Regions from separate parts of the Pseudomonas sp. 22526 genome, predicted to be linked through region 2. Evidence: riboswitches for the same ligand, from Rfam matches in the RefSeq annotation. Region 2 holds a riboswitch; the other holds the start of a gene.
What was found. A riboswitch is a leader RNA that binds a small molecule or an ion and turns the genes downstream of it on or off. The one in region 2 is predicted to bind cobalamin.
Positions count from the first base shown of each region.

Region 1: it holds a riboswitch for cobalamin, as region 2 does, so the genes downstream of both, cobW (cobalamin biosynthesis protein CobW) here and cobO (cob(I)yrinic acid a,c-diamide adenosyltransferase) in region 2, are expected to answer to the same signal.

Region 1 is NZ_JBQENK010000013.1:105,856-112,981, reverse strand. Features, by position in the region: gene cobN (cobaltochelatase subunit CobN) at 1-3,626, opposite strand, end outside; gene cobW (cobalamin biosynthesis protein CobW) at 3,630-4,697, opposite strand; cobalamin riboswitch at 4,794-4,992, opposite strand; cobalamin riboswitch at 5,098-5,319, shown strand; gene ACTJKT_RS20250 (CbtB domain-containing protein) at 5,418-5,606, shown strand; gene ACTJKT_RS20245 (CbtA family protein) at 5,618-6,325, shown strand; gene ACTJKT_RS20240 (cobalamin biosynthesis protein) at 6,322-6,735, shown strand; gene cobM (precorrin-4 C(11)-methyltransferase) at 6,817-7,126, shown strand, end outside.
Region 2 is NZ_JBQENK010000003.1:152,052-175,019, reverse strand. Features, by position in the region: gene ACTJKT_RS05615 (hybrid sensor histidine kinase/response regulator) at 1-408, shown strand, start outside; gene rmuC (DNA recombination protein RmuC) at 519-1,886, opposite strand; gene ACTJKT_RS05605 (hypothetical protein) at 2,062-2,385, opposite strand; gene ACTJKT_RS05600 (hypothetical protein) at 3,329-3,553, shown strand; gene ACTJKT_RS05595 (hypothetical protein) at 3,828-4,310, shown strand; gene ACTJKT_RS05590 (OmpP1/FadL family transporter) at 4,457-5,743, shown strand; gene ACTJKT_RS05585 (glutathione peroxidase) at 5,817-6,368, opposite strand; gene ACTJKT_RS05580 (hypothetical protein) at 6,437-6,559, opposite strand; gene ACTJKT_RS05575 (MFS transporter) at 6,556-7,758, opposite strand; gene ACTJKT_RS05570 (MarR family winged helix-turn-helix transcriptional regulator) at 7,810-8,214, opposite strand; gene ACTJKT_RS05565 (adenosylcobinamide-GDP ribazoletransferase) at 8,297-9,028, opposite strand; gene cobC (alpha-ribazole phosphatase family protein) at 9,031-9,606, opposite strand; gene cobT (nicotinate-nucleotide--dimethylbenzimidazole phosphoribosyltransferase) at 9,603-10,658, opposite strand; gene cobU (bifunctional adenosylcobinamide kinase/adenosylcobinamide-phosphate guanylyltransferase) at 10,655-11,176, opposite strand; gene ACTJKT_RS05545 (cobyric acid synthase) at 11,238-12,689, opposite strand; gene cobD (threonine-phosphate decarboxylase CobD) at 12,686-13,678, opposite strand; gene cbiB (adenosylcobinamide-phosphate synthase CbiB) at 13,671-14,579, opposite strand; gene bluB (5,6-dimethylbenzimidazole synthase) at 14,576-15,226, opposite strand; gene ACTJKT_RS05525 (cobyrinate a,c-diamide synthase) at 15,223-16,548, opposite strand; gene cobO (cob(I)yrinic acid a,c-diamide adenosyltransferase) at 16,545-17,156, opposite strand; cobalamin riboswitch at 17,237-17,472, opposite strand; gene ACTJKT_RS05515 (hypothetical protein) at 17,643-18,224, shown strand; gene ACTJKT_RS05510 (PQQ-dependent sugar dehydrogenase) at 18,297-19,616, shown strand; gene ACTJKT_RS05505 (O-methyltransferase) at 19,619-20,281, opposite strand; gene ACTJKT_RS05500 (C40 family peptidase) at 20,310-20,843, opposite strand; gene ACTJKT_RS05495 (C40 family peptidase) at 21,009-21,632, opposite strand; gene hda (DnaA regulatory inactivator Hda) at 21,846-22,550, opposite strand; gene ACTJKT_RS05485 (AI-2E family transporter) at 22,779-22,968, opposite strand, start outside.

The DNA of each region.
Region 1 (7,126 bases), on a different contig from region 2:
CGGGTCGCCGGGTCCAGCAGATAGGCGTCGGCCAGCAAGGCGTACTGGTGATCGTCGATCAGTTCGGTGGTGGCGTCGAAGGCGAACAGATTATCCAGGGTGGCGGCCATTTCAAAGGCGCCCTTGTAGCCGTGGCGCTTCACCCCTTCGATCCACTTCGGGTTGGCCGCGCGAGAGCGGACCACCCGGTTCAGCTCCTCCTTGAGGCTGCGGATTTTCGGCAGGTCCGGCTGGCTGTGGTCGCCATGGTAACTGGCGGCCTTGGTGCCACTGAGGCTTTCCACCGCCGCGAGCATGCCACCCTGGAACTGGTAGTAGTCGTTGGAATCCAGCAGGTCGTGTTCGCGGTTGTCCTGGTTCTGCAGCACCGCCTGCACCTGGCTCAGGCGCTGGGCGAACTGGCCGCGGGCCGCGGTGCCTTCGTCGGAGCCGCCATAGGCGTAGCCGCCCCAGTTCAGGTAGACCTCGGCCAGGTCCTCGCGACTCTGCCACAGGCGACCGTCGATAGCCCCCTGCACGCCCGCACCATAGGCCCCGGGCTTGGCGCCGAAGATCCGCCAGCCGGCCTGGCGCTGCGCGGCCTCGGCATCCAGGCCGGACTGCAGCAGCGCTTCGCGCTCGGCGCGAACCTTGGCCGCCAGCGGGTTGAGGTCGTCCGGCTCGTCCAGCGCGGCCACCGCCTGCACGGCGGCGTCGAACAGGCGGATCAGGTTGGCGAAGGCATCGCGGAAGAACCCGGACACCCGCAGGGTCACGTCCACCCGCGGGCGGTCCAGCAGGCTCAGCGGCAGGATCTCGAAGTCGTCGACCCGCTGGCTGCCGGTGGCCCACACCGGACGCACGCCCATCAGCGCCATGGCCTGGGCGATATCGTCGCCGCCGGTGCGCATGCTCGCCGTGCCCCACACCGACAGGCCGAGCTGACGCAGGTGGTCACCATGGTCCTGCAAGTGCCGTTCGAGGATCAGGTTGGCCGACTGGAAACCGATGCGCCAGGCGGTGGTGGTCGGCAGGTTGCGCACGTCCACCGAGTAGAAATTGCGCCCGGTGGGCAGCACATCCAGGCGTCCGCGGCTCGGTGCGCCGCTGGGCCCAGCCGGCACGAAACGTCCGCCCAGGGCATCCAGCAAACCGCCCATCTCTGCCGGGCCGCAGGCATCCAGGCGCGGCGCCACCACCTCGCGCAGGCTCTCGATGATCGCCTTGACCTCGCTCCAGCCGGGCTCGTTCAGTTGCGCGACTTCACCCGACAACGCGGCTTCGATCAACTGCCCGGCGAACAACTCCAGGCGTTCGCGGGTATCGCCGGCGGTGCGCCACAGCTGCCCGCTGATGTCCTGCAAGACCTGCGGCCGGCGGCCGCTCCAGGGTTCGGCCAGGGCGCAATCCAGCGGATCGAAACCCAGCTCGAAGGCCTTGGCCAGGGCCCGCAACAGGCTCGACTGCGCGCCCCGACCATCGCCACGGGGAATCCGCAGCAGGGCCAGCAAGGTATCGATGCGCAGGCGGCCCACGGGCGACTCGCCGAACACATGCAGGCCGTCGCGGATCTGCGACTCCTTCAGGTCGCACAGGTAGGTATCCAGCCGTGGCAGCCAGAGCGCGGCGTCGGCCTCGCTGTCAAGCTGCCCGTCCAGCTGCAGTTCGCGGTCGATCCGGGTCACCCGCACCAGCTTGAGAATGTCCTTCTGCAACTCGCGGGCACGGCGCGGGTCGAGCAGTTGCGCTTCGTAGTACTCGTCGGCCAGCAGTTCCAGGTCGCGCAACGGGCCGTAGGTTTCGGCGCGGGTCAGCGGCGGCATCAGGTGGTCGATGATCACCGCCTGGGTCCGGCGCTTGGCCTGGGCGCCCTCGCCCGGGTCGTTGACGATGAAGGGATAGATGTTCGGCAGCGGCCCCAGCAGCAGGTCCGGCCAGCAGTTTTCGGACAGGCCGACGCCCTTGCCCGGCAGCCATTCCAGGTTGCCGTGCTTGCCGACATGGATCAGCCCATGGGCGCCGTAGGTCCGGCGCAGCCAGAAATAGAACGCCAGGTAAGCGTGGGGCGGCACCAGGTCCGGGTCGTGATAGACCGCGCTCGGGTCGACCTGATAACCGCGCGCCGGCTGGATGCCGACGAAGGTCAGGCCAAAACGCAGGCCAGCGATCATCAGCCGCCCGCTGCGGAACATCGGGTCGTTTTCCGGCCCGCCCCAGCGTTCGAGCACCGCCCGGCGGTTGGCTTCGGGCAGCGCGTCGAACATGGCCTGGTACTCGTCCAGCGCCAGGCTTTGCTGGCACGGGCGCAGGTCGAGGCTGTCCAGATCGTTGCTGACCCCGCCGAGCAATTGCTGGATCAGCGCCGTCCCGCTGTCCGGCAGCTCGGCCGGCAGTGGGTAACCCTCGGTCTGCAGGGCACGCAGGATATTCAGCGCCGCCGCCGGCGTGTCCAGGCCCACGCCGTTGCCGATGCGGCCATCGCGGGTCGGGTAGTTGGCGAGGATCAGGGCGATGCGTTTTTCGCCATTGGGCAGCCGGGCCAGATCGATCCAGCGCCGCGCCAGTTCGGCGACAAAATCCATGCGCTCGGGGGCCGAGCGGTAGCAGACCACGTCCGACTGGCTGCGCTCGCTGCGCCAGGCCAGGTCCTTGAAGCTGATGGGCCGGCTGATGATGCGCCCGTCCAGTTCCGGCAAGGCGATGTGCATCGCCAGGTCCCGCGGGCCCAGGCCCTGCTCGCTGGCGCGCCAGCCGGGTTCGTTGTCCTGGGCGCAGATGGCCTGGATCACCGGGATATCGCGGCGGAACGGCCGCAGGTGCGGCGCCTCCGGGCTGGACTGGGCAAAACCGGTGGTGTTGAGGATCACTCCCGCCCGCACTTCATCCAGCAGGTCCTCGACCAGCGCCAGGCAACCGGGCTCCTTCAGGCTGGCCAGGGCGATCGGCAGCGGGTTCAGGCCCGCCGCCTGCAAGCGCCGGCAGAACTCATCGATAAAGGCGGTGTTGGCCGCCTGCAAATGCGAGCGGTAGAACAGCAGCGCCGCCACAGGCTGGCCGGCCCGCCAGTCGGCTTGCCAATCGCCGAGGGCGGCGCTGCTTTTGTTCGGGTGATAGATCGCCGTGCGCGGCAGGGTCTGCGGCTCGGACCAGTAGTAGTCGCGCCCCAGCCAGCCGCTGGCCAGGCAGCGGTACAGGTTCAGCGCATTGCCCATGCCGCCCTGGCGCAGGAAGTGCCAGAGGCGATCGCGGTCGGCGGCGGGCACCGTGCTCAGGTCGCTCAGTTCCGGGTCCGGCCGATCGTCGCCCGGCACCAGGATCAGCTGCACGCCGCGTTGCGCCAACTGCACCAGTTGCTCGATGCCATACCGCCAATAGGCGATGCCACCGTGCAGGGAAATCAGGATCACCTTGGCGTGGCGCAGCACCTGGTCGACATACAGGTCGACCGAGGCGTGGTTCTGCACCTGCATCGGGTTGGCCAGGCGAAAGCTCGGGTAGTCCTCTGGCAGTTGCTGCGCCGCTTCGGCCAGCAGCGCCAGACTGGAGTCGCCGCTGCACAGGATCACCAGCTCGGCGGGGGTTTGTCCAAGGTCGGCAATGTTGTCATCCGACACGAAACCGCCGGGCTGGGTCCTGAGCAGGTGCATGGCTTACACGCTGAGGGCGGCGCGCAATTGCGCTTCGAGCAGGGTAGCGTCCAGTTCCTGGCCGATCAGCACCAGGCGCGTGGTGCGGGCTTCGTCGGCGCTCCACTGGCGGTCGAAGTGCTTGTCGAAGCGGGTACCCACGCCCTGGATCAACAGGCGCATCGGCTTGTTGGGGATCGCCGCGAAACCCTTGACCCGCAGGATGCCGTGCTGCACCACCAGTTGGGTCAGGGCGTCCAGCAGCAGGCTTTCGTCGGCCTGTGGCAGTTCGATGGAGATGGAATCGAAGGCGTCGTGATCGTGGTCATCGTGGTCGTCACCATCATGGTGGTGATCGTGATGGCTGTGGCGGCCGTCGATGTGCTCTTCCGAACCCTTGCCCAGGCCCAGCAGCACGTCCAACGGCAGGCGACCGCTGCTGGCTTCGATGACTTTCACCGCCGGCGGCAGTTCCTCGGCGACTTCCAGGCGTACCTTGGCCAGGTCTTCCGGGCTGATCAGGTCGGCCTTGTTGAGGATCACCAGGTCGGCGCTGGACAGCTGGTCGGCGAACAGCTCATGCAGCGGCGACTCATGGTCGAGGTTCGGGTCGAGCTTGCGCTGGGCGTCCACCTGATCCGGGAAGGCGGCGAAGGTGCCAGCGGCCACGGCCGGGCTGTCGACCACAGTGATCACCGCGTCGACGGTGCAGGCGCTGCGGATTTCCGGCCACTGGAACGCCTGGACCAGGGGTTTTGGCAGGGCCAGGCCGGAGGTTTCGATGAGGATATGGTCGAGGTCGTCGCGACGGGCCACCAGCTCGCGCATCACCGGGAAGAACTCTTCCTGCACGGTGCAGCACAGGCAGCCGTTGGCCAGTTCGTAGACGCGGCCGCTGGCCTCTTCCTCGGTGCAACCGATGGCGCACTGCTTGAGGATCTCGCCGTCGATGCCCAGTTCGCCGAACTCGTTGACGATCACCGCGATGCGGCGGCCCTGGGCGTTGTCCAGCATATGCCGCAGCAAGGTGGTTTTGCCCGAGCCGAGGAAGCCGGTAACGATGGTGACGGGAAGTTTGGCCAGTGTTTTCATCGGATGCCCTTTGGCAAGGTGGCGGGCATACGGGACGAGAACCGCGCAGGCAGGTGCACGGAAGAGTTCGCCACCGGATCACCCCGCCCGGTTGTAGTGAGAATCTGGTCCGAGGCAGGTCTCCTGGCTGACGGCGCGCCGGTCGTTGGACTGGCGAACGATGCGCCTTCCCGCCGCCTGGCAGTGGCCTTGCATCGTTCATCACCGTTTACAGTTGCGGGGGCAGCCGCGGCTTGGACCGCGTTCCCTTCTTAGCTTCGGCAGACGCCGAAGAACCTCGAGAGCGCAAGGCTACGCAGTGCTTGGGGGGCGGTCAATGTCCGTGCAGCGCGAAGCTCCGCGAATCGCGCTCGAAAACGAGAACCCCTGCCAATTGACGCCCCTCCCTCGCCCATGCTCTCCTACACGCCTTGTTACGGGTGCCCTTCACAGGGTGAAACGGGAAACCGGTGCGTCACAGGCCAAAAGCCTTGATCAGTCCGGTGCTGCCCCCGCAACGGTAAGCGAGCGAAGAATCAGATCCACTGTGCCAGCAGTCCGGCATGGGAAGGCGATTCTTGCAGGCGTGGCGCAAGCCCCGCCCCTCGCGAGCCCGGAGACCGGCCCGCTGCACAGTCATAACAAACCCGCGGTGGGCGGGCGCTGTTAATTCCCCGCGAGCCCGTCTCGCGGGGTTTTGCTGCGCTCGATTCACCCGCTGACACACCAGAGGGAAGCGCCATGTCGATCATCAGCAGCACCAGCCACTCCAGCAGCACCACCGCCACCCTGAGCCAACGCCTGGTCGCCGCCATCGGCGCCTCGGTCCTCGGTGCGTGCCTGGTGTATTTCGCCGGTTTCTCCCATATCGAAGCGGTGCACAACGCCGCCCACGATACCCGTCACAGCGCCGCCTTCCCTTGCCACTGAGACCTGCCGAGATGATCAAGCGTATCGCGCAAACCGCGGGTTTCACCGGGTTGCTGGCGGCCCTGTTGCTGACCCTGCTGCAAAGCTTCTGGGTCGCGCCACTGATCCTGGAGGCGGAAACCTACGAGAAAGCCCCGGCCGCCCAGCATGAAGCAGTGCATGAGCATGCCGCCGGCACCGCCGCCCACAGCCACGACGCCGAAGCCTGGGAGCCGGAAGACGGCTGGCAGCGCGTGCTGTCCACCACCGGCGGCAACCTGGTGGTCGCCGTGGGGTTCGCCCTGATGCTCGCCGGCCTCTACACCCTGCGTGCGCCGAACCGTACTTCCCAGGGCCTGCTCTGGGGCCTGGCCGGTTATGCCACCTTCTGCCTGGCGCCGACCCTCGGCCTGCCGCCCGAACTGCCGGGCACCGCCGCCGCGGACCTGGGGCAACGGCAGATCTGGTGGGTCGGCACCGCCGCTTCCACCGCGGTCGGCATTGCCCTGATCGTCTTCGCTCGCCACTGGCTGCTGAAAGTGCTGGGCGTGGCCATCCTCGCCGTGCCGCACATCATCGGCGCGCCACAGCCGGAAGTGCATTCGATGCTCGCGCCGCAAGCACTGGAAGCGCAGTTCAAGATCGCTTCGCAGCTGACCAACGCCGCGTTCTGGCTGGCCCTGGGCCTGATCAGCGCCTGGCTGTTCCGCCGCAAGAGCGACGATCAGTACTCGGCATGACGGCAGCCAGCACAGCGCCGACCCTGGTGGTCGGCCTGGGCTGCCAGCGGGGCTGCCCGGCGGAAACCCTGCGCGCCCTGCTCGACCAGACCCTGAGCGCCCACCGCATCGACCTCGGGCAGATCAAGGCGTTGGCCAGCATCGACCTGAAACACGAGGAACCCGGACTGCTGGCCCTGGCCGCGCAATTGGGCCTGCCCCTGACCTGTTTCAGCAGCCGCCAGTTGACGCCTTATGTGCTGCAACTCAGCCATCGCTCGCAGATCGCCTACGAGCACTCCGGCTGCTACGGGGTCGCCGAAAGTGCCGCCCTGGCCCTGGCCGAACACCTGGCCCAAGGCCCGGCAAAGCTGCTTGTCCTGCGGCAGAAAAACGCCCAGGCAACCCTCGCCTTGGCCTGCTGCGGGTAAATCTTCGATAATCCCCGCCACTGATCATGAGCAATCTTCATCTGTGAGGTTGCCTCGCCCCTTTTTTCACAGGAGAACGCCATGACCGTCTTTTTTATCGGCGCAGGTCCCGGCGACCCGGAACTGATCACCGTCAAGGGCCAGCGGCTGATCCACAGCTGCCCGGTCATCATCTATGCCGGCTCCCTGGTGCCCGAAGCGGTGCTGCAGGGCCATAGCGCCGAACAGCTGGTCAACAGCGCCGAACTGCACCTGGAACAGATCATCGAGCTGATCAAGGGTGCCCATGCCAAAGGCCAGGACGTGGCCCGGGTACACTCCGGTGATCCGAGCCTGTACGGCGCCATCGGCGAGCAGATTCGCTGCCTGCGCGAGCTGGGCATTCCCTTCG
Region 2 (22,968 bases):
GCACCGAGGCAGGTGGCCGAACTCAATGGCCATCTGCTGTCCGGCGCCCAAGTGCTGTGCGTCGACAATGAAGACAGCATCCTGATCGGCATGAACAGCCTGCTCAGCCGCTGGGGCTGTCAGGTCTGGACCGCACGCAACCGGGAAGAATGCGCCGTGCTGCTGGGTGACGGCGTGCGCCCGCAACTGGCGTTGGTGGACTATCACCTGGACGATGGCGAAACCGGCACCGAGGTCATGGCCTGGCTGCGCACCCAGCTGGGGGATCCGGTGCCAGGCGTGGTGATCAGCGCCGACGGGCGCCCCGAGATGGTCGCCGAGGTACACGCCGCAGGGCTGGACTACCTGGCCAAACCGGTGAAGCCGGCAGCGTTGCGAGCGCTGTTGAGCCGGCATCTGCCGCTCTGAGAGTCCTGTAGTCGCTGCCGCCGGCTGCAATAAGGCCGAAGGCCTTCAGCGATATTGAAAATGCCGCGTCCCCTCCGGGGCCGATCGCAGCCTACGGCAGCGGCTACAGATCAATCCGGCAGTTCGAGCACGGCGCCGTCGGCATCAGTCATCGCCCGCTCCAGCAGGTCCGCCGGCAGGCTCTTGCTGGCGCGCGCGCCAAGCAACCGCAGTTGCTCGCTGCGGCTGACCAGGTTGCCGCGCCCCTCGGTCAGTTTGTTGCGCGCGGCGCTGTAGGCCTTGTCCAGCTGCTGCAGACGATTACCGACCTCGTCCAGATCCTGAATGAACAACACGAACTTGTCGTACAGCCAACCGGCGCGCTCGGCGATTTCCCGGGCGTTCTGGCTCTGCCGCTCCTGCTTCCACAGGCTGTCGATCACCCGCAGCGTGGCCAGCAGGGTGGTCGGGCTGACGATCACGATGTTGCGGTCGAAGGCTTCCTGGAACAGGTTGGGCTCGGCCTGCAAGGCAGCGGAAAAGGCTGCTTCCATGGGTACGAAGAGCAGCACGAAATCCAGGCTGTGCAAGCCTTCCAGGCGCTTGTAGTCCTTGCCGGCCAGGCCTTTGACGTGATTGCGCAAGGACAGCACATGCTGCTTCAGCGCCGCCTGGCCGATCACTTCGTCGTCCGCCGCGACAAACTGCTGGTAGGCGGTCAGGCTGACCTTGGAATCCACCACCACTTGCTTGTCGCCGGGCAGCATGATCAGCACGTCAGGCTGGAAACGCTCGCCGTCGGGCCCTTTGAGGCTGACCTGGGTCTGGTACTCGCGGCCCTTCTCCAGGCCGGCATGCTCCAGCACCCGCTCGAGAATCAGCTCGCCCCAGTTGCCTTGGGTTTTCTGGCCCTTGAGCGCGCGCGTCAGGTTGGTTGCCTCGTCGCTCAAGCGCAGGTTCAGCTGTTGCAGGCGCTCGAGTTCCTTGCCGAGGGAAAAACGCTCACGCGCTTCTGCCTGATAACTCTCTTCGACCCGCTTCTCGAAGGACTGGATGCGCTCCTTGAGCGGGTCGAGCAATTGTCCGAGACGCTGCTGGCTGTTCTCGGCAAAACGCTGTTCACGCTCGTCGAAGATCTTGCCCGCCAGCTCGGCGAACTGCGCCCGCAACTCATCTCGCGAGCCTTGCAGATCGCTCAGGCGTTGCTGGTGACTTTCCTGCTGCTCGCGCAGCTCGGCATTCAACGACGCGGCCTGGGCATCCAGGCGCCGCAGTTCGGCTTCTTTATTGGCCCGTTCAAGGTTCCAGGCGTGGGCGGCATCACGGGCGTTGTCGCGCTCGATCTGCAACAACTCGACTTCCCGGCGCACCGCAGCCAGGTCGGCCTGCTTCACGGCATTGGCCTGGCCCAGGTCGCTGATCTCGTCGCGGCAGGCATCCAACTGGGCGTTCAAGCCATCCTGCGCCAGCAGCGCGGTGGCCAGGCGCTCCTCCAGCAGGGACAGTTCGGTTTGGCGGGAGCTCAGACGGCGCTGCAGTTGCCAGGCGAGCGCCACCAAGGGCAATGCCGCGCCTGCCAGACCAAGCAATACGCTGGTCAAGTCCATAGCCATAGCCACTCCAGACAGTGAAATAAAGCTTGAAGGTTAACCAAGGGACCGAGGCTTGGACAGCTCAGTCTTCGATCTGGCCCAGCTCCAACTGGGCGCGGCGGTCGCCGGCTCGTGCCGCCTGGCGCAGCAGATCGTGGCCGATCCGCCGATCGCGGGCGTTGCCGCACTCGCGGCACATCAGTTGGCCAAGACGACTCTGCGCCGCCACCACCCCTTCCCGGGCAGGCTGCTTGAGCAAACGCCCGGCAAAGTGTTTGACGTTCCGGTTATCCCCCAGGCGTGGACTGTCGAGCAGCCACATGGCCACGCGTAACGTAAAACGCTTGGGTTCGGTAACACTGGAGGAGGCAGAAGTAACAGAAGGTGACACTGAGCGAAACTTCATAAAGCACTGTAGGGCAGATCGGAAGGCGCGCCACTCTACTCCTTTTTTCGCATGCGTAAAGTCGAAAAAAACTCGGCACGCCCGTGCTAGAGCAAGCGCTTGGGACAATCCACAGAAGCTGTGGATAACTCAGTGGACAACCGCCCTACAAGTCGCCGAAAGCCGCATGGGACGGGGCCCGCAGTCAAACTGACGATTTTTTCACCAGTAAAAAAAACCGATGTTTTTCATTGACTTAAATTTTCATCGCAGGCATTGAAGGGCCCGGCAGCTGAGGTGACAGGCTGGTGACAGCCCGCGCAACTATTGTGCACAAGTACCCTCGATCCGGTTATATCGCTGCACCTTTTTCGCCCGTTCACGGGAGAACAGCATCGAGGACCAAAGATTCCAGTAACAACTTTCTGCTCAACTACGTTGGAAAGCCCAGCCTGTCTCGTTCATGGCCTCGCCCCTGCAACGCTCATAACCATTTTGCCTAACACACTTGCACCAGCTACATCAATCCGTTATCATCCACAGCGTTAGTACCAAGCTGAAAGTCAATTCTGGTCGAACAAGTCCCCCGGTTCAGCTTCCCTCAAGAGAAGTTTCTACCGACTACAAGGGATCGACCACCTCGCTGGTTTCCAGGTAAAGCTTTCGCCGACACCGCCTTTGAACACATTGCAAAGGATGTCGCGAAGCACTTTTACTCTGACCGAACCAACCTGCAAATTGATCAGGATCTTCACCTGGGGCCCAGAACCTTAACCCCCCGCTGTGATTGCCTGCCCTCCTAAGTACCTACCTGCCAGCCCTAGCGCGCACTTGATAAAGCGCTTCCAACTGGCTGCTTTGTTCCAGTCGGGTTCTTCGTTCGACCAATGGTGGTCGACGTTACTGGAACGTTTTAACGTTGCACGGTTCTTAACCGTGTCATTTGTAGGAACACCCAATAACTATGTCTACTCAAATCCAGACCCAGGATGCCATTCGCACCCTCACCAACGCTTTTGCTCCAATGAACTGCCTGATCATGGCTGCTCGCAAAGGCTGCTTCAGCTTCACCCTGGTCAACGAACACGGTATCGCTCGTCACAGCGAACGCCTGTACCCCGACCAGTACTCCAGCGCCGAGCCGCTGCAAGCGGTGATCGAGCGAACCCGCCAGGCCTTGACTGCCTGAGACGCCAGAGCGCTGAAAACCCGAAGCCCCGCCTGAACAGCGGGGCTTTTTGTTGCCTGTTATTTCGGTTTTTCCGCCTTCGGCTAAAGCACCATCCGATATAACGGTTATAACTCGAAGCTGGAAATATTTTAAAAACAGTCCTTTACAGCAACGATATGACACTAGACTTCAACTCAAGCGGCATGATCCGCTTCCGGCGAGTCTGACCGATCCACCGCTGCCAAGCTCCCCCATCAGGCCTCGCCGGCCACTTTCACCTTTCGAGGGTTTTATGGGTATTGCCGCCAGCGAACTGTGCCGCTACGTGATCCGCCCAACCCTGATCTATCTGGGCAGTCACAGTCGCACTGCAGAATCACTGCTGCTAGGCATCGCTGCCAGCCAATCCGCCCTCGGCTCCGCCCTGCACGACCGCAGAGGCCACGGCCTCTATCGCATCGCCGAACCCCGCCACCAGGCACTCTGGGACCACTACCTGGCCCTGGACCCGGAGCGGGCCAGCCTGGTTCGCGGCCTGGCCAGCCAGCATGCATTCCTCAGCGGGCCACACCTGGAATTGACCGTCAACCTGCGTTACGCCACCGCCATCGCCTGGCTGCTGGTAGAAGAGCAGAACACCCCGCTCCCCGAGGCCGACGACCTGGTCGGCATGGCCCGCATCTGGAAGCAGATCTTCCAGCCACAAGGACGCTTGCGGGACTTTGCCGACGCCTGGCAAACCTGTGTTGCACCGCTGAATCAGGTCGCCTGCTGAATCGGACTTTTTGCAAGATCGTGCAAACAACGGCAATTTTGGTCGGATTGTCCTACAAAACCGCTCTATCTCAAGCCATACAGCCTATAGCGCTGAGGAGGAAATGTTGGTAATTTTCGCTCCGGTGATCACCAGGAGTTCTAATAATGAAAAAAGTAATACTCAAAACCAGTCTTAGCCTTGCCGTTGCCATGGCATCCACTCAACTCTTCGCAAGTGGCTTTGCCCTGAACGAACAAAGCATCAGCGGCATGGGCACTGGTTTCGCCGGTCGATCCTCTGCTGCCGATGATGCAAGCACAGTTTTTGGTAACCCTGCCGGTATGTCGCGCCTGAAACGCCAGCAAGTCACTGGCGGTGTCGCGGCCATCGATGCATCCACCGACATCAACGATGCCAGCGGCAGCCGTAGCGGTACCAACAAAGGCGATATGGTGCCCTTCACCACCGTGCCCATGGGCTTCTACGTCAAGCCTATCGACGATCAGTGGGCCTTCGGCCTGGGTGTCTACGCCCCATTCGGCCTGATCACCGACTACGAAAACGGCTTCCAAGGCCGTAACTTCGGCAGCAAGAGCGAAGTCAAGGTCATCACCTTCCAGCCAACCGTCAGCTACGCCTTCAACGACAAGGTGTCGATCGGTTTCGGCCCGACCATCAACCGCATTTCCGGCGTCCTGGAATCCGCACTGACCACCCCTCTGTCGCCCAACGACGGTCGTGTCCAGATCAAGGGGAACGACATTGGCTACGGCTACAACATCGGCGTGCTGGTCCAGGCGACCGACACCACCCGCGTGGGCCTGACCTACCACTCGAAGGTCAAGTACAAGCTCGAAGGCCACACTGAAGTCAGCCCAGGCGCCGGCACTCCGAGCGCCCTGCTGCGTGGCGCTCGCTATGACGCCTCGCTGGACATCACCACCCCTGAATCGGCCGACTTCTCGGTGACCCAGGACCTCAACGATGCCTGGAAACTCTACGCCGGTGCGACCTGGACCCGCTGGAGCCGCCTGAAAGACATCACCGTGGAAAACGAAGGCGTAACTGCCAGCGCCGGCGGCCTTCTGGCCCCGGGTGCGCTCAGCACCGTCAAGGAAGAGCAGAACTGGCACGACACCTGGGCCTACGCCATCGGTACGTCCTACCAGTTGAACAAGCAGTGGGTACTGCGTACCGGCCTGAGCTTCGACCAGTCGCCAGCCAACAACACCAACCGTTCGCCACGCATTCCTACCGGCGACCGGACCATCTTCAGCCTCGGCGCCGGCTGGAGCCCAACCGAAGACCTGACCATCGACGTGGCCTACTCCTACCTCAAGGAAGAGAAAGTCAAGGTCAACAACAGGAACCAGCAACTCGGCCAGTCTTACAGCTCCGAGTACGAAAACAGCGCGAACGGCTTCGGCGTGGGTGCAACCTACCGCTTCTAAAGCCTGATGGCCTGAACGAAAAAGCCCCCGCATCCAAGGATGCCGGGGCTTTTTTATTGGCCGCAAATAACACTCAAGGCTTGGATGCCAGCGCCTGTTCCACTGCCTCGATCAACTCAGGACTGTCCGGTTTGGTCAGGCTGGAGAAGTTGGCGATCACCTTGCCCTGGCGATCGACCACATACTTGTAGAAATTCCACTTCGGCGCACTGCTCTGCTCGGCCAGGACCTTGAACAGGTGCACCGCGTCCGGGCCTCGGACCTGCTGCGGCTCGGTCATGGTGAAGGTGACGCCGTAGTTCACATAACAGACCTTGGCCGTTTCCGCGCCATCCCTGGACTCCTGCTTGAAGTCATTGGACGGCACACCTACCAGCTCCAGCCCCTGATCCTTGTAACGCTGGTACAGCGCTTCGAGCCCCTTGAACTGCGGGGCGAAACCGCAAAAGCTTGCGGTATTGACCACCACCAGCGGTTTGCCGGCAAAGCGCTGGCACAGATCGATGGATTCCTTGGCGCGCAGCTTGGGCAACGAGCCCTGCAACAGCGACGGGCATTCGCCCGCCCAGGTCGAACCGGCAAACACCATGAGTACAGCTGGAACAGCCAGCCAACGCGCCAACATATTCAACTCCTTGAAAGTACCGTCAGGGGTGAAGCTACTCGCCCGGCGGAGGCCCTAGCAAGCGCCTCCTAGCAGACGCCCATGCCCAACTGCATCAGCGCCAGCCCGCCCTGGTGCCAGCCCCACCAGGCCAACGCCAACAGCGCGACGACAACCGCCAGGCCGACCCAGCGCAGACCTGTCCGGCTCATGCCGCGCTTGCCTGCAAACGCGCGACCGGACGTTCGCGCACCGGCCAGTTCAGGGCCGCGGCCAGCAGACTGAGGAGAATCGCCACCTGCCAGATCAAGTCATAACTCCCGGTTCGATCGTAGACCACCCCGCCGAGCCAACCGCCGAGGAACGAGCCCAACTGGTGAAACAGAAACACGATGCCGCCCAGCATGGACAGGTTGCGCACACCGAACAAGGTGGCCACCGTGCCATTGGTCAGGGGCACCGTCGACAGCCACAGGAAGCCCATGGCCATGCCGAACAGATAAGCACTGACTTGCGTCACCGGCAGCCAGAGGAACAGGCCGATGACCACCGCACGCAGCAGGTACAGGCCGGTCAGCAAGCGCGGTTTGGACATGCGCCCGCCCAGCCAGCCGGCGGTGTAGGTGCCGAAGATATTGAACAGGCCGATCAGCGCCAGCACCGTGGTGCCCACTGTAGCCGGCAAGTGCTGGTCCACCAGGTAGGCCGGCAAATGTATGCCGATGAACACTACCTGGAAACCACAGACGAAAAAGCCGAACGCCAGCAGCCAGAACCCGGAATGGGAGCAGGCCTCGCGCAAGGCCTCGGAGAGGCTCTGCTCATGGCCCAGGCTTGGCAGCGGCTTGTCCTTGAGCATGCTCACCAGCGGCACGATCAACGCCACCAGCAAGCCCAGCACCAGCAGCGCTGACGACCAGCCGAGCCAGCCGATCAAACCCAGGGTGCCCGGCAGCATGGCGAACTGGCCGAACGAACCGGCCGCACTGGCGATCCCCATGCCCATGCTGCGTTTTTCCGGCGGTAACGCGCGCCCCACCACGCCGAGAATCACCGAGAACGAGGTCCCCGAAAGACCGATGCCGATCAGCAATCCGGCACTCAATGACAGCGACAGCGGCGAATCGGCCAACCCCATGAACAGCAGGCCCACGGCGTACAGCACGCCGCCGATCACCACCACCTTGGCCGCGCCGAAGCGATCGGCCAGGGCACCAGTGAAAGGCTGGGCCAGGCCCCAAATGAGGTTCTGCAAGGCGATGGCAAAGGCAAACACCTCGCGCCCCCAGCCGAACTCAGCGCTCATGGGCGGCAGAAACAGCCCGAAGCCATGTCGAACCCCCAGAGACAAGGCCAGGATCAGCGCACTCCCGAGAAGAACCCAACCGCTGGTACGCCACATCGAAGTCATTTTATTCTCCATTTACGGGTATATACCCGCTTATCATCGAACGAACAGTGCTCACGACAGTTCGTTCAGCAAGGCCAGCAAGGTTTCGCGTTTCTCTGCCCCCAGACGATCGATCAAGCGCTGTTGCGCCGCTTCCCAGGCCGGCAAGGCCGCCAGCAGTCGTTGCTGGCCCTCCTGGGTCAGCTGGACGATACGATTGCGTTGATCCTCACCCTCGGACAGCCGGACCAGCCCCTCGCCTTCCAGCACCCGCAGGTTGCGGCCCAGGGTGCTGCGATCCAGGCCCATGGCCTCGGCCAGGCTGGAAATGCTCGGTTGGTCCAGGCGCTGCAGGTTGCTCAGTAAAGAATACTGGGCAACGTTGATCCCGAAGCCGTCGAGAGCGCCGTCGTAGAACCTGCTGACGCCACGGGCGGCGCGACGCAGGTTGGTGCACAGACATTGAGAAGGAAGCATGGTGCGTGTATATACCCGCGATTAACGGAATGCAAGAATTTTGCAAAGCCCAGGGCGCGGATAACACCCGCGCCCCGCCTTTCTAGAACAGCGCTAACCCCACCAGGACCGCCACCTCCAGCAGTTCCAGCAGAGCCCCCGCCGTGTCCCCGGTGGTGCCGCCCAGACGACGCAGCATCAGCTGGCGCAAGCCGACAAACACCACGCCCGCCAGCAGCAACGCCAACACTGCGCTATAGCCACCGAGCACTACGCACGCCAGCGCTGCGAGCGCCAGCACCCACTTGCCGGCCAGACGCGGCAGATGATTCGCCAGCGCCTGCCCAAGGCCACCAGGGCGCACATAAGGCGTGCAAAGGAACAGCCCCAGCAAGGCGCCGCGACCGATCAGCGGCGCCAGCAGCAAGGCAACGCCGGCCTGCTGCTCGATCAGCGCTACCAGCGCGGCGAACTTGAGCAGCAACACCAACCCCAGGGTGACCACGGCGATCGGCCCGCTGCGCGGGTCCTTCATGATCGTCAGCGTGCGCTCGCGATCGCCGAAGCCGCCCAGCCAGGCGTCCGCGCTGTCGGCCAGCCCATCCAGATGCAGGGCACCGCTGAGCAGCACCCAGACCGTCAGCAACAACGCCCCATGCAGCAACAACGGCGCGCCCATCAACAACTGGTTCATGCCCCAGAGCAGCAGCCCGAACAGCAGGCCGACCAGCGGATAGAACAGCAATGACCGGCCCATTTCCTCGGGCGACGGCATGCCCGGCAAACGCACCGGAAAACTGCTGAGAAATTGCAGGGCGATCCAGAATGGCAGCACGTTCAGGCTCCTTCGCTCAACACCAGGCCCGCCTCGACAGTCAGGGCGAACAAGGCACCGTGAGCGACCTCGACATTCAGCAACTGCTCTCGCGGCAAACCCCGGGCCCGGGCCAGCAGCAGCCGCATCACCCCGCCATGGCTGACCAGCAGCACCCGCTCGCCGGCATAACGCTGGTGCAGACGCTCGACCGCCCCCAGCACCCGCGCGGAAAACGCCAGCACCGGCTCGCCCTGCGGCGGGGTAAAGGCATAAGGATCGGCCCAGAACCGCCCCAGCGCCTCGGCATCGGTCGCCATCAGCGCCGCCGCGCTCTGCCCTTCCCAGGCGCCGAAATGCAGCTCCTGCAGATCCGGTTCCAGAGTCACCGGCAGCGCCAGGCGCAAGCCCAGTTCCTCGGCGAAACGCGCACAGCGTTGCAAGGGCGAGCTCACCAGCCGATCCCAGGGCCCCTGGCCGGCGACGGCGGCGCGCATCTGCTGCCATCCGGCATCGGTCAGGGCATCGTCGAGGCTGCCGCGCAGGCCACCACCAAGCTCGGTTTCGCCATGGCGCAGCAGGTCCAGGCGCAAAGTCATGCCGGGCGATCCGCCACGGCCGCTTCAGCGAAGGTCGCCATCTGCCCGTGCAGGTCGCAGGCCAGGCGCAGCAGGGGCACCGCCAGCGCCGCGCCACTGCCCTCGCCCAGGCGCAAACCGAGGTCCAGCAAGGGCTCGGCCTCGAGGGTTTGCAGGATATGCCGATGCCCCGGCTCGGCCCCACGATGGCCGAACAGCAACCACTGGCGGCACTCGGGGTTCAGCCGCACTGCTACCAGTGCCGCCACGCTGCAAATGAAGCCGTCGACCAGCACCGCCACGCCTTCCTGGGCACAGGCCAGGTACGCCCCCACCAGGGCAGCGATTTCAAAACCGCCGAGGTTGAACAAGGTCTGCAAGGCATCGCCACGCTGGGCGGCATGCAGGCTCAAGGCTCGCTCGATCACCCGCGCCTTGTGGCTGACACCCGCCGCATCCAGGCCGGTGCCGGGCCCCGCCAGATGCGTCACCGGAATGTCCAGCAAGGCGCAGGCCACGGCGCTGGCCGCAGTGGTGTTGCCGATGCCCATCTCGCCACCGATAAACAGCTCGCTGCCCTGCTCGACGGCCCGCAGCACAGTGTCACGTCCAGCCTGCAGGGCTTGCTCGCCCTGGGCCTGGGTCATGGCCGGCCCCTCGACGAAGTTGCGGGTGCCCGGCCCCAGGTTCAAATGACGCACGCCAGGCAGGTTCAACCCGGGCGTCACCGTGCCGAGGTCGACCACTTCCAGGCGTGCCCGCAGCTGCCGCGCCAACACGCTGATGGCCGCACCGCCAGTGACGAAGTTGTGCAGCATCTGCCCGGTGACTTCCTGCGGATAGGCCGAAACGCCCTCGGCCACCACCCCGTGGTCACCGGCGAAAATCGCGATCCACAGTTGCTCCAGGCCAGGCTTGACCCGCCCCTGCAAGCCGGCCAGCTGTACCGCTACCCGCTCCAGTTGCCCCAGCGAACCCGCGGGCTTGGTCAATTGCTGCTGACGCAACCGCGCCGCCTCCAGGGCTTGAGTGTCGAGCGCCTTGCACGGCCGCAGCCACCAGAAGTCATTCATAACGCAGTTCCTTTCAGAGTCAGGGGCAGGCCGGCCACCGTCAGCACTACCCGCTGACAACGCTCGGCCAGGGCTTGATGCAACCAACCGGCTTCATCGACATAACGGCGAGTCAATTCGCCCAGCGGCACGACACCCATTCCGGTCTCGTTGCTGACAAAAATGATTTCGCCCGGCAGCGACGCCAGGCACTGCAACAGGGCTTCGCGCTCACTGGCGAGCCGTTCGGCATCCTCCAGCAGCAACAGGTTGGTCAGCCACAAGGTCAGGCAATCCACCAGCAGGCAGCGCTCGGCGCTCGCCGCTTCGCGCAGCACCCGCGCCAGTTCCAGCGGCTCCTCGATCAAGGCCCATTCGGCCGGACGCCGTTCGCGGTGATGGGCAATGCGCTGGTTCATTTCGCCGTCCAGCGCCTGGCTGGTGGCGATATAGGTCACGGCCAGGCCGCTCTCGCCGGCGAGCTTTTCAGCCAGGCGACTCTTGCCGGAGCGGGCGCCGCCGAGGATCAGTTGCAACATGCTTGGAAACCCTTGAATTGAGGTACAGCCACAGCGGCGCCGCAATGCTGGCGCCGACGCTCTAAAGCCCGCAAAGCTGGCGCAGGCGCTCAGTGTCCAGGTGCTGTTCCACCAGGTCGGCCAGGCGCTCGATGTCGCGCTCGCGCAGGGCGTGGTAATCGACCGCCTGCACCTCGCGCAAACCCGCCCAGCGCAGCAACGCACTGCAGGCCGCCGGCGCTTCGAACAAGCCATGCAGGTAGGTACTGAGAATCTGCCCATCGTCGCTGCGCGCGCCGTCGCAACGACCATCGTCCAGGGTCACGGCCGGCAGTTCCAGCGCAGCCCCCGTCGTGACCCCGGCATGGATCTCATAACCGCTGACCTCGGCCTTTTCCAGCGCCAGGTGTCCACGCACGTTGCGCAGTTGCTTCTCTTGTTCCAGTACTGTCTCGAACGCCAGCAACCCCAAACCCGCGCTGGAGCCTGGCGCGCCTTCCAGCCCCAGGGGATCGTGCAACTGCTCGCCGAGCATCTGCAAACCGCCGCAAATGCCCAGCAACTTGCCGCCATAACGCAGGTGCCGGGCGATGGCCGTGTCCCAGCCCTGGGCGCGCAGATACGCCAGGTCGCTGCGCACGCTTTTCGAGCCGGGCAGGATGATCAGGTCGGCCGGCGGAATCGCCTGGCCCGGACCGATGAATTGCAGGTCCACCTGGGGGTGCAGGCGCAGCGGGTCGAAGTCGGTGTGATTGCTGATACGCGGCAACACCGGCACCAGCACTTTCAGCACCTGCTCGGCCTTGTCGGCTTGACGCTGATCAATACCGTCTTCGGCTTCCAGATGCAGGTCCAGTACGTAGGGCAGCACGCCGATCACCGGTTTGCCGGTACGCGCTTCGAGCCAGTCCAGGCCCGGTTGCAACAGGGCGATATCGCCGCGAAAACGGTTGATGATGAAACCTTTGACCCGCGCCTGTTCGCTCGGCGACAACAGCTCCAGGGTGCCCACCAGATGGGCGAAAACCCCGCCACGATTGATGTCGGCGATCAGCAGCACCGGGCAGTCCACCGCTTCGGCAAAGCCCATGTTGGCGATGTCGCCGGCCCGCAGGTTGATCTCCGCCGGCGAGCCCGCGCCCTCCACCATCACCACCGGATAGGCCGCGCTCAGGCGTTGGTGAGAGGCCAGCACCGCCTGCATGGCGATGGCCTTGTAGTCGTGATAGGCCACGGCGTTCATGGTGGTCACCGCACGACCGTGAATGATCACCTGGGCCCCGGTGTCGCTGTTGGGCTTGAGCAGCACCGGGTTCATGTCGGTGTGCGGCTCCAGGTGCGCGGCCTGAGCCTGCACCGCCTGGGCGCGGCCGATCTCGCCGCCGTCGGCGGTCACCGCGCTGTTGAGGGCCATGTTCTGCGGCTTGAAGGGCACGACGCTGACACCCTGGCGCGTCAGCCAGCGGCAGAGGGCCGTCACCAGGGTGCTTTTACCGGCATCGGAGGTGGTGCCCTGCACCATCAGGGTGGTCATGGATGTTCCTTGGCGTAGGTGACAAAGGCCTGTTCGAGACGCGACCAGTCGGCCTCGTCGGCCGGCAGGCCGAAGCGCAGGCTGCTGTTGTGGGTGAACAGCCGCAGCAGGATGCCGCGACGGGCCATGAACTCATGCAACAACTCGGCGCGATCGGTGATCAGCCACTGGAACAGCGCACAGCCTCCCAGGGGTTTCAGGCCGTGGCGCTCGAGCAGTTGCGCCAGGCGCAGGCTCGCCGCTTCGCTGCGCAGCCGTTGCCGCCCATGGCCTTCGCTGTCGCGCAGGCATACTTGGCCCAGCACCCGGGTCGGTCCGCTGACGGCCCAGGGGCCGACCTGTTCGGCCAGCAGCTTGAGCAGCTTGCGCTCAGCCAGGACGAAACCCAGGCGCACACCGGCCAGGCCGAAAAACTTGCCGAAGGAGCGCAGGACAATCAACCCCACCTGATCGGCCTGGGCCGCCAGACTCAGGTGCGGGGTGTTGTCCATGAAGGCTTCGTCGACCACCAGCCAGCCACCGCGCTGCGCCAGGCGCGCGTGCCAGTCCAGCAGGCGCTCCGGGGTCAGGCTCAGGCCCGTGGGGTTGTTCGGGTTGACCACCACCAGCACGTCCAGGCTGTCGAGGAAAAAGTCCACTTCCTGCTCCAGCACTTCACGCACGATGTAGCCGCTGCGGCGCCAGGCTTCGGCGTGTTCGGCATAACAGGGCGACAGCACGCCGACCTTGCCGGCGCGACGCAAACGCGGGAGCAACTGGATCGCCGCCTGGGAACCGGGCACCGGCAACACATGGGCGGCGCCGTAGTAGTCGCGGGCGGCCTGCTCCAGGCCGTCGTCAGTTTCCGGCAGGCGCGCCCAAGCGCGTATGCCTATCTCGGGAATCGGCCAGGGCCAGGGCGCCAGGCCGCTGGACAGGTCCAGCCAGTCGGCCTCGGCGATGCCGTATTGCTCGGCCGCCTTGCGCAGGCGGCCACCGTGCTCAAGCATAGAACTCAGCTCCCACGCAGAGAATCAGCAGCCATAACCAGACCCCGCGCTGTACCAGTTGCCAGCCGCGATCGATGGACGAAGCATCGGCCGCCACGCCCTCGCCCAGCTGCGGGCGCTGGTGCAGCTCGCCGTGATAGATCGCTGCGCCGCCCAACTCGACACCCAGGGCCCCGGCCCCGGCCGCCATCACCGGCCCGGCATTCGGGCTATCCCAGGTCGGTCCCTGGCGGCGCCAGCATTTCAGCGCCAGGCGGGTCTTGCCCAGCAGTGCGTAAGTCAGGGCCACCAGACGGGCCGGAATATAGTTGAGCAGGTCGTCGATCTTCGCCGCCGCCCAGCCGAAACGCTCGAAACGTTCATTACGATAGCCCCACATCGCATCCAGGGTATTGCTCAGACGATAGAGCACCACGCCCGGCGCGCCGGCCACGGCAAACCAGAACAAGGCGGCGAACACCGCGTCGCTGCCGTTCTCCAGCACCGATTCGGTGGCGGCGCGGGCGACTTCGGTGGCATCCAGTTCGCTGGTCTGGCGACTGACCAGATAGCCGACCCGCTGCCGCGCCTGATCCAGGTCGTCGCTGCGCAAGGCCTGGGCCACCGGCTCGACATGCTCGCCGAGGCTGCGCAGGCCGAGGGCGCAGTACAGCGCCAGGATCTCGAACAGCCAGCCGATATAGGGCAGCCAGGAAAACAGCGTCGCCAGCAGGGTCAGCGGCAGCACCGCGATGACCCAGGCAGTGACGCCATGACTGCGCCAGCCGCGACCGCCGGAGTTGAAACGTTGCTCGATGCGATCGGCAAAACGGCCGAACGCCACCAGCGGATGCCAGCGTTTGGGTTCGCCCAGCAACGCGTCCAGCGCTACCCCGGCGACACTCAGCAACGCCACACTCATTGACTCACTCCCCAGTAGTTTTCATACAGCAATTCACTCAGCGGACGCTCCCGCGCCCAGCCTTCGAGCACCAGCATCGGCGCCGGGTAAAACTCGCCCACCGGCCCCAGGCACAGCACCGCCAGCGGCTTGGCCCCGGCCGGCAGGCCAAGCAGCTCGGCCAGGGCAGCGGGCTCGAACAGCGACACCCAGCCCATGCCCAGTCCTTCGGCCCGGGCCGCCAGCCACAGGTTCTGAATCGCGCAGGAAAGCGAAGCCAGATCCATTTCCGGCAAGGTGCGCCGGCCAAAGATATGCCGCTCACGGTCGTCCATCAGCGCCGCCACCAGGACCTCGGCGCAGTCGTTGATGCCTTCGACCTTGAGCTTCATGAACTCGTCGGAGCGTTCGCCCAGGGCCTCGGCGGTGCGTACCCGCTCCTCTTCCACCAGTTGCTGGATCTGCCCGCGCAACGGCCGGTCGCTGATACGGATGAAACGCCAGGGCTGCATCAGGCCGACGCTGGGCGCCTGGTGCGCCGCCTCCAGCAGGCGACGCAAGACCTGCGGCTCGACCCTGCCACCGACGAAGTGGCGCATGTCGCGACGCTCGGCGATCGCGCGATAGACCGCATCGCGTTCGGCCGCGGAAAAGGCGTTGTCGCTCATGGGCACCGCGCGAGCAGGCTCGCTCCTGCCGGCGCCAGCAGGGCCGCCACCGCTTCGGGGTTGGACGGGAAATAGAAATGCACATAAGAGGCGGTCATCCGCCCTTCGCGGTAAACCGCTTCCGCGCCGCGCCCGCCATTCGGGCTCAGGCCGCGGGCGATCGGCGCAAGCTCGGTGCTGGTCAGCGAATGGTGGTAGGTATGGCCGCGCAGCGAGCCTTCCGGCAACTCCACTGCCTGCAAGGCCAGGGCCGCCAGGCGCTTTTGCATCACCGCATCGCCGGGCAACAGGCCCAGCAGTTCGGCGCGTTCGCCGTCGACGTCGGTCAGGGAGTCCAGCAGATACAACATGCCGCCGCACTCGGCGAGCAAGGGTTTGCCGGCAGCGTGATGCGCGCGGATCGCCCTGAGCATCGAGCCGTTCGCCGCCAGCGCCCGGTGATGCAACTCCGGGTAACCGCCCGGCAGATACAGGCTGTCCGCCTCGGGCAGTGCCGCGTCATGGATCGGCGAGAAAAAGCTCAGCTCGGCGCCCATGGCCCGCAGCAGATCCAGGCTCGCGCCATAGGTAAAGGCAAAGGCTTCGTCGCGGGCCACGGCAATGCGCACCCTGGCCAACAGCGGTTCGATAGCAACCGCCTGGGGAGCGGCAAACGCCACGGCGGGCGGCAAGGCCACTTCGCAGCTGTCGGCCAGGGCCGCCGCCGCGGCGTCGAGACGCAGATCCAGATCGTTGAGTTCGCTGGCCTGCACCAGCCCCAGATGGCGGCTGGGCAGTTCGATGCCGGTTTCCCGGGACAACGCGCCATACCAGCGCAGGCCCTCGGTCAGGCTGCCTTCGAGCAACTGCGCATGGCGCAGGGTGCCGACGCGGTTGGCCAGCACCCCGGCGAACGGCAGGTCCGGCTGATAACGCGCCAGCCCCAACGCCAGGGCACCGAAAGTCTGGGCCATGGCCGTGCCATCGATCACCGCGAGCACCGGCACGCCGAAATGCCGCGCCAGGTCGGCGCTGGACGGCGTGCCGTCGAACAGCCCCATCACGCCTTCGATCAGGATCAGGTCCGCCTCGCCGGCGGCCTCCCACAACAGGCGGCGGCTTTCCTGCTCGCCGACCATCCACATGTCCAGCTGATACACCGGCGCACCGCTGGCGCGCTCGAGGATCATCGGGTCGAGAAAGTCCGGGCCACACTTGAACACGCGCACCTTGCGTCCCTGGTTGCGATGCAGGCGGGCAAGCGCGGCGGTCACGGTGGTCTTGCCCTGACCGGAAGCCGGCGCGGCAATCAGTACCGCCGGGCAATGACGGGCATCACTCACAGTTCGACGCCTTTTTGCGCTTTGATCCCGGCCTGGAAGGCATGCTTGACCATGCCCATTTCGGTGACGGTGTCGGCCAGTTCGATCATCTCCGGCTTGGCGCCACGCCCGGTGACCACCACATGTTGCATCGGCGGACGCGCCTGCAGGTCGCTGAGCACCTGGTCCAGGTCCAGATAGCCGTGCTTGAGGGCGATGTTCAATTCGTCGAGCACCACCAGGCCGATGTTCGGATCGCTCAGCAGTTCGCGGGAAACCGCCCAGGCCGCTTCGGCAGCGGCGATGTCGCGCTGGCGATCCTGGGTTTCCCAGGTGAAACCTTCGCCCATGACATGGAAACGCACCTGCTCCGGGAAGCGCCGGAAAAACAACTCCTCGCCAGTGCTGTTGCGACCCTTGATGAACTGCACCACGCCGCATTGCATGCCGTGGCCCATGGCGCGGGCGAGCATGCCGAAGGCCGAGCTGCTTTTGCCTTTGCCGTTGCCGGTCAGCACCAGCAGCAAGCCGCACTCGTTCGGCGAGTTGGCGATGCGTTCATCGATCACGGCTTTTTTGCGCAACATGCGCGCCAGATGGCGTTCGTCACGATCAGGGGATTCAGTCATGGGGCAGCTCTCCGTTGGGGCTGGATAACGGGGGGCAGGAATAGGAATAGACGGCGCAAGCCTGGCATCGCCCACCGTGATGCCGTTGGATGGATCAGGCCGGTCTCCGGGCTTGTGAGTGGCTTGGACGCCCAACTGCGCGCCTTCCCATGTCGACAATCGACACAGTGGCCTCAGGCGCAGTCTTGACTCACTTACCGTTGCGGGGGCAGCGCCGGAATTGTCGTGCGTGCGCCTTCGGCACGCGTACTCACCGGCTTCCCTGTTTCACTCTGTCGACCTGCGGCCACAGAGCACCTGAAACAAGTCGCGAAGGTTAGAGGGTTGGGGGTGGAGCGTCAATTAAAGCCGGGGGCCGACAGATCGACGAACTGCTGCATATCGGAAATATGACGCCAATCTTGTGCCACACTCAGTGCAGCGATATCAAATAGCCATAATCCCGTTAAAAAACTCCAATATCTCAACAATAATAGGAAAAGTCCGATGAAAGGCATGATCGTCAGCAATCCGAAACTGGAATTCCTGCGCCCTGCCCTGGAACGCTGGTTTGATTGCATCGACCGCTACAACGCCGTGCGCGGTGATAACGAAAGCCCTTACTGGTTCGACGAACAAGCCAACCTGGGATTGCTCTCGGCGGCGGCCTGGATGGCCGAGATGGTCACCCTGGAACACACCCCGAGCAAAAAACAGGTCGAGGACGGCGACCGCAGCGGCCGCACCGACCTCTACATCGCCACGCAAGAGGAACGCGTCTATATCCAGACCACCCAGCGCTGGCCCCGGGTCAACAGCCTGCACCTGACCCAACCGTTGCTGGATGCCGCCAGCGACGCGAAAAAAGCCAGCTACCCCAGCGACCTGAAACTCGGCTGCCTGTTCGTCACGCCACAGAAAACCCAGCACAGCGCCACCCCGGAAGAACTGCAGGACATGGTCGACGACCTGCAAAAGGAACATTGCTGTGCCGTGGCCTGGTACTTCCCCTACGCGTACCGCAAATTGCGCAACGAAGCCGGCAACTATCACCCCGGCGTTGCCGTGCTGTTCAAGGAAGCGCGCTGAACGGGTTGAACCATCGCCCGTCTGTGCTTCTCTATGACTACACCGACGTCGTGCATTCATAGGGAAATCAGCATGCTCAAGCCTCGATACGCAATCCTTATTACCCTCGCCGCAGGCCTTGCCGCCTGTGGCGAAAGCTCCACCCTCCAGGTCTCCGACGGCACCGGCCCCTCGCCGAAACTGCCCGAACCGAACAAAACCCTGTTCCCAACCGTGAACATCGCGCCCGCGATCGGCTGGCCGCAAGGCGCCAAACCGGTGGCCGCCGCCGGCACCCAGGTGGCCGCATTCGCCGAAGGCCTGGACCATCCGCGCTGGCTGTACGTGCTGCCCAACGGCGACGTCCTGGTGGCGGAGACCAACGCCCCGCCCACGCCCGATGACGGCAAGGGTTTGCGCGGCTGGATCGCGGGCAAGCTCATGAGCCGCGCCGGCGCCGGCGTGCCCAGCCCGAACCGCATCACCCTGCTGCGGGACAAGGATCACGACGGCGTGGCGGAAACCCGCACGGTGTTCCTGGAAAACCTCAACTCGCCGTTCGGCATGACCCTGGTGGGCAATGACCTGTACGTCGCCGACACCGATCGCCTGGTGCGTTTCCCCTACAAGGACGGCGACACCAAGATCAGCGCCCAGCCGGCCAAGGTGGTCGACCTGCCTGGCGGCAAGCTGAACCACCACTGGACCAAAAACGTGATTGCCAGCAAGGACGGCAGCAAGCTGTACGTCACGGTCGGTTCCAACAGCAACGTCGGCGAAAACGGCATGGACCAGGAGGAAGGTCGCGCCGCCATCTGGGAAGTCGACCGCGCCACCGGCAAGCAACGGATTTTCGCCTCCGGCCTGCGCAACCCCAACGGCATGGCCTGGGAGCCGCAAAGTGGCAAGCTATGGACCGCGGTCAACGAGCGCGACGAGATCGGCAGCGACCTGGTGCCGGACTACATCACCTCGGTCAAGGACGGCGCCTTCTATGGCTGGCCATACAGTTACTACGGCCAGCATGTGGACGTGCGAGTCACTCCACAGAACCCGGACCTGGTGGCCAAGGCCATCGCCCCGGATTATGCCGTCGGCCCGCATACCGCCTCCCTGGGCCTGGCATTCGCCGAAGGCAGCAAGCTGCCGACGCCGTTCACCCAAGGCGTGTTCATCGGCCAGCATGGCTCGTGGAACCGCAAGCCCCACAGCGGCTACAAAGTGATCTTCGTGCCCTTCGCCAACGGCAAGCCGGTGGGCCAACCGGTGGATGTACTGACCGGTTTCCTCAATGCCGATGAAAAAGCCATGGGCCGCCCGGTCGGCGTGGTGATCGACAAGCAAGGGGATCTGCTGGTGGCCGATGATGTCGGCAACAAGGTCTGGCGCGTGTCAGCAGCCAAGGCGCAATAGGTTCAGCGCTTGCGGCACAGGGTCAAGCCATCCCCCAGGGGCAGCAGCGACAGGTCGACACGCGGGTCATCCTTCAAGGCACGATTGAGTGCCTGGATGGCCCGGGTGTCTTCGCTCTGGGGATTCTCCTCCAGCACCCGACCGCTCCACAGCGTGTTATCGAACACCGCCAGCCCACCCACGCGCAGCAAGCGCAGGGCACTTTCCAGATAAGCCGGATAATTGGCCTTGTCGGCGTCGATGAAGACCAGGTCGAAACCAGCCTCGCCCTCCTCCCACTCGATCCTGGCCAAGGTCTCCAGGGCCGGCGCCAGACGCAACTCGATCCGCCCGGCGACACCCGCTTCCTGCCAGTAGCGGCGCGCGGTGGCGTTGTAATCGCCCGGGATGTCACAGCAGATCAACTGGCCATCCTCCGGCAAAGCCGCGGCCATGGACAAGGCGCTGTAGCCGGTGAAAGTCCCCACCTCCAGCACACGCCGGGCGCCGATCAGTTTGATCAGCAAGGCGAGGAACTGCCCCTGCTCGGGCGCCACCTGCCAGCGCGCCATGGGCAGCGCCTGGGTTTCGTCACGCAGACGGCGCAGCAGCGGCGTTTCGCGCAGGGAAACGTCGAGCAGGTAGTGATAGAGGGCGTCGTCGAGGTTGAGGGTACGAGCGGTCATGGCCACCTCGACGCAAAGAAAGAAGAACCTAAGGGTTGTGCGCCAGATGCTCTGGCTGCAGCACGCGCTTGGCGCTCAGGTAGGCTTTTTGCCAATAGGCCTTGGACAGGCTGTCCAGCTTTACCGTGCCGCCGGTGGCCGGCGCATGGACGAAGCGGCCTTCGCCGACATAGATACCCGCGTGGCTGACCTGAGAACCACCATTGGTGGCAAAAAATATCAGGTCGCCGGTCTGCAAGGCGTTCTTGCCGACATTCGGTGCACGCATGCCGATCATTTCGCGGGTCGAACGTGGCAGCGAGATACCGGCGGCATCGCGATAGACGTAGCCGATCAGGCCACTGCAATCGAAACCGGAGTCCGGCGTGTTGCCGCCCCAGCGATAAGGCGTGCCCACCAGGCCTAACGCACGAAACAGCACGTCTTCGGCAGCTGGCGAGAAGGTCTGGGGAGTATTGAAAACCGGAGCACGGACCACAGGCGCGGGTGGCGGGGTACGGCTGGCACACGCGCTGAGCAGCGCGGCGAGAACGATCAATGCGAGGCGGGCCGACGTCGACATATGCAGAACAATCCTGATCTGGATGCGGCTTTCTCTGCCGTGAGGCCGAAAACAAAACCGCGTAAGCAGGGCTTACGCGGTTAGTTTTCAACAATAGATCAGGATTCTAGCGTCTACGCGCCAAACTTCAAGTAAGACTTTAACTTCACCTTACAAAAAGTCCGCTTACTTGCGTGCAGTGATCACGGTCGGGGCCATGGCGAGGGCGCGCTTGGCTTCGATGAAGGTCTTGCTCCAGTAGCTGTCGCCCAGGCTGTCCACCCGCACACCACCGCTGCGGCGGCTGCTGGAGTGGATGAACTGGTCATCGCCCAGGTAGATGCCAGCGTGGCTTACGCGACCGCGGCGGCCATTGGTGGCGAAGAACAACAGATCGCCCGGCTGCAGCTTGTTACGCGCAACCAGCGGAGCGTCAACGTTGATCATTTCACGGGTGGAGCGCGGCAGATTCATGCCGGCTTCCTCACGGAACAGGTAGCCGATGAAACCGCTGCAATCGAAACCGGCTTCGGAGGTACCGCCGAAACGGTAACGGGTACCGATCAGGGACATGCCACGTTCGAGGATACTGTCAGCCAGCACTGGCAGCTGGTAAGGCTTGCTGTCAGCGAACTCGGCGAGTTCTTTTTCGGTTGCCAGCTCTTCCTGGAAAATAGCGGAAGACTGGGCTTTTGAAGAGTTTTGAACCTGTTGTTGCTGCTCTTGTTGGCTCACCGGAGAGTGGGTGGCGCAACCAAACAACAGGGTGACGAGTGCAAGAGGCACGAGGGGTGCGAAGCGCTTCAGCATGGGCACGACCGTGGCTTAAAGTTATAAAGAAGTCGCGACTATGCCCTCTATCGCTCTAATTTGCAAATTCAATCGATTGAAATGTGACTTATCGGTTTCGACTCAACATCTAAGGCCTTAAGCCCATTTTAAACGCACGCGTCTCTGGAACCGCTTCCGGATGCGGGTTTTCTGGCGCCTGAAATATGCCAAAAAGCCACTACCGCCCGCGGTTTACCAGCCCAGGGTTTCTTTGAGGAAGGGAATGGTGAGCTTGCGCTGAGCCTGCAAGGACGCCTGATCGAGGCGCTCCAGCAGCTCGAACAAGGCGCTCATGCTGCGGGTCCCGCGCGTCAGAATAAAGTGCCCGACTTCGTCGGTCAGGTGCAGCCCGCGACGCGAAGCGCGCAATTGCAATGCACGCAATTTGTCTTCGTCGGAGAGCGGGCGCATCTGGAAGATCAGTGCCAGGGTCAGGCGGGATTTGAGGTCCGCCAGCTTCACCGGCAGCTCCCGGGGAGAGGTCGAGGCCGCGATCAACAGGCGCCGGCCGCTGTCACGCAGACGGTTGAACAAATGGAACAGCGCCTCTTCCCAGTCAGCCTTGCCCGCCACCGCTTGCAAGTCGTCCAGGCAGACCAGTTCGTACTGTTCCAGGTTGTCGAGGATTTCGATGCCGCGATCCAGCAATTCCGCCAGGGGCAGATAGACCGCCGGCTCCCCCAACTGCTCGAACCGCAGGCAGGCCGCCTGCAGCAAGTGCGTACGCCCTACCCCATCCTTGCCCCAGAGGTAGATCAGGCTTTCGGTCCAGCCGGCGTCGGCTTCGCAAAGCCGCTCGACATAGCCGAGTGCAGCGGCATTGGCGCCTGGGTAGTAGTTGATGAAGGTGGCGTCATCACGCAGACGCACACCTAGGGGCAGCTGAATCGGTTTCATGCTGACTGAACAGTTCCAAACGAACCGTTAGTGGCCTCTGTGTAAAGTTTGCAAAGTTTATACCCGTGACGCCGGGCGCACAATGCAGCAGACCACAAGCAAAATCAAAGGTTTGCGTCAGCCTGATGAAATCACGGGGGTTTCTTTGACGGTGGATGTGACAGCTGTAAAGCCCCTCGGGGCCACCCGCCCGAAACACGGGCAGCCCGAAAGCATCAACAGTGGGCATTACCGCTCGGACTCCTCTGCGCCGCTATAGATGTCCGAATCCTTGTACAAGTCGTGCACATGGCGCACCAGCACCATGATCACCGCCGCCACCGGCAAGGCCAGCAGGATGCCGGTGAAACCGAACAACTCGCCCCCGGCGAGAATTGCGAAGATCACCGCCACCGGGTGCAGGCCGATCCGGTCGCCC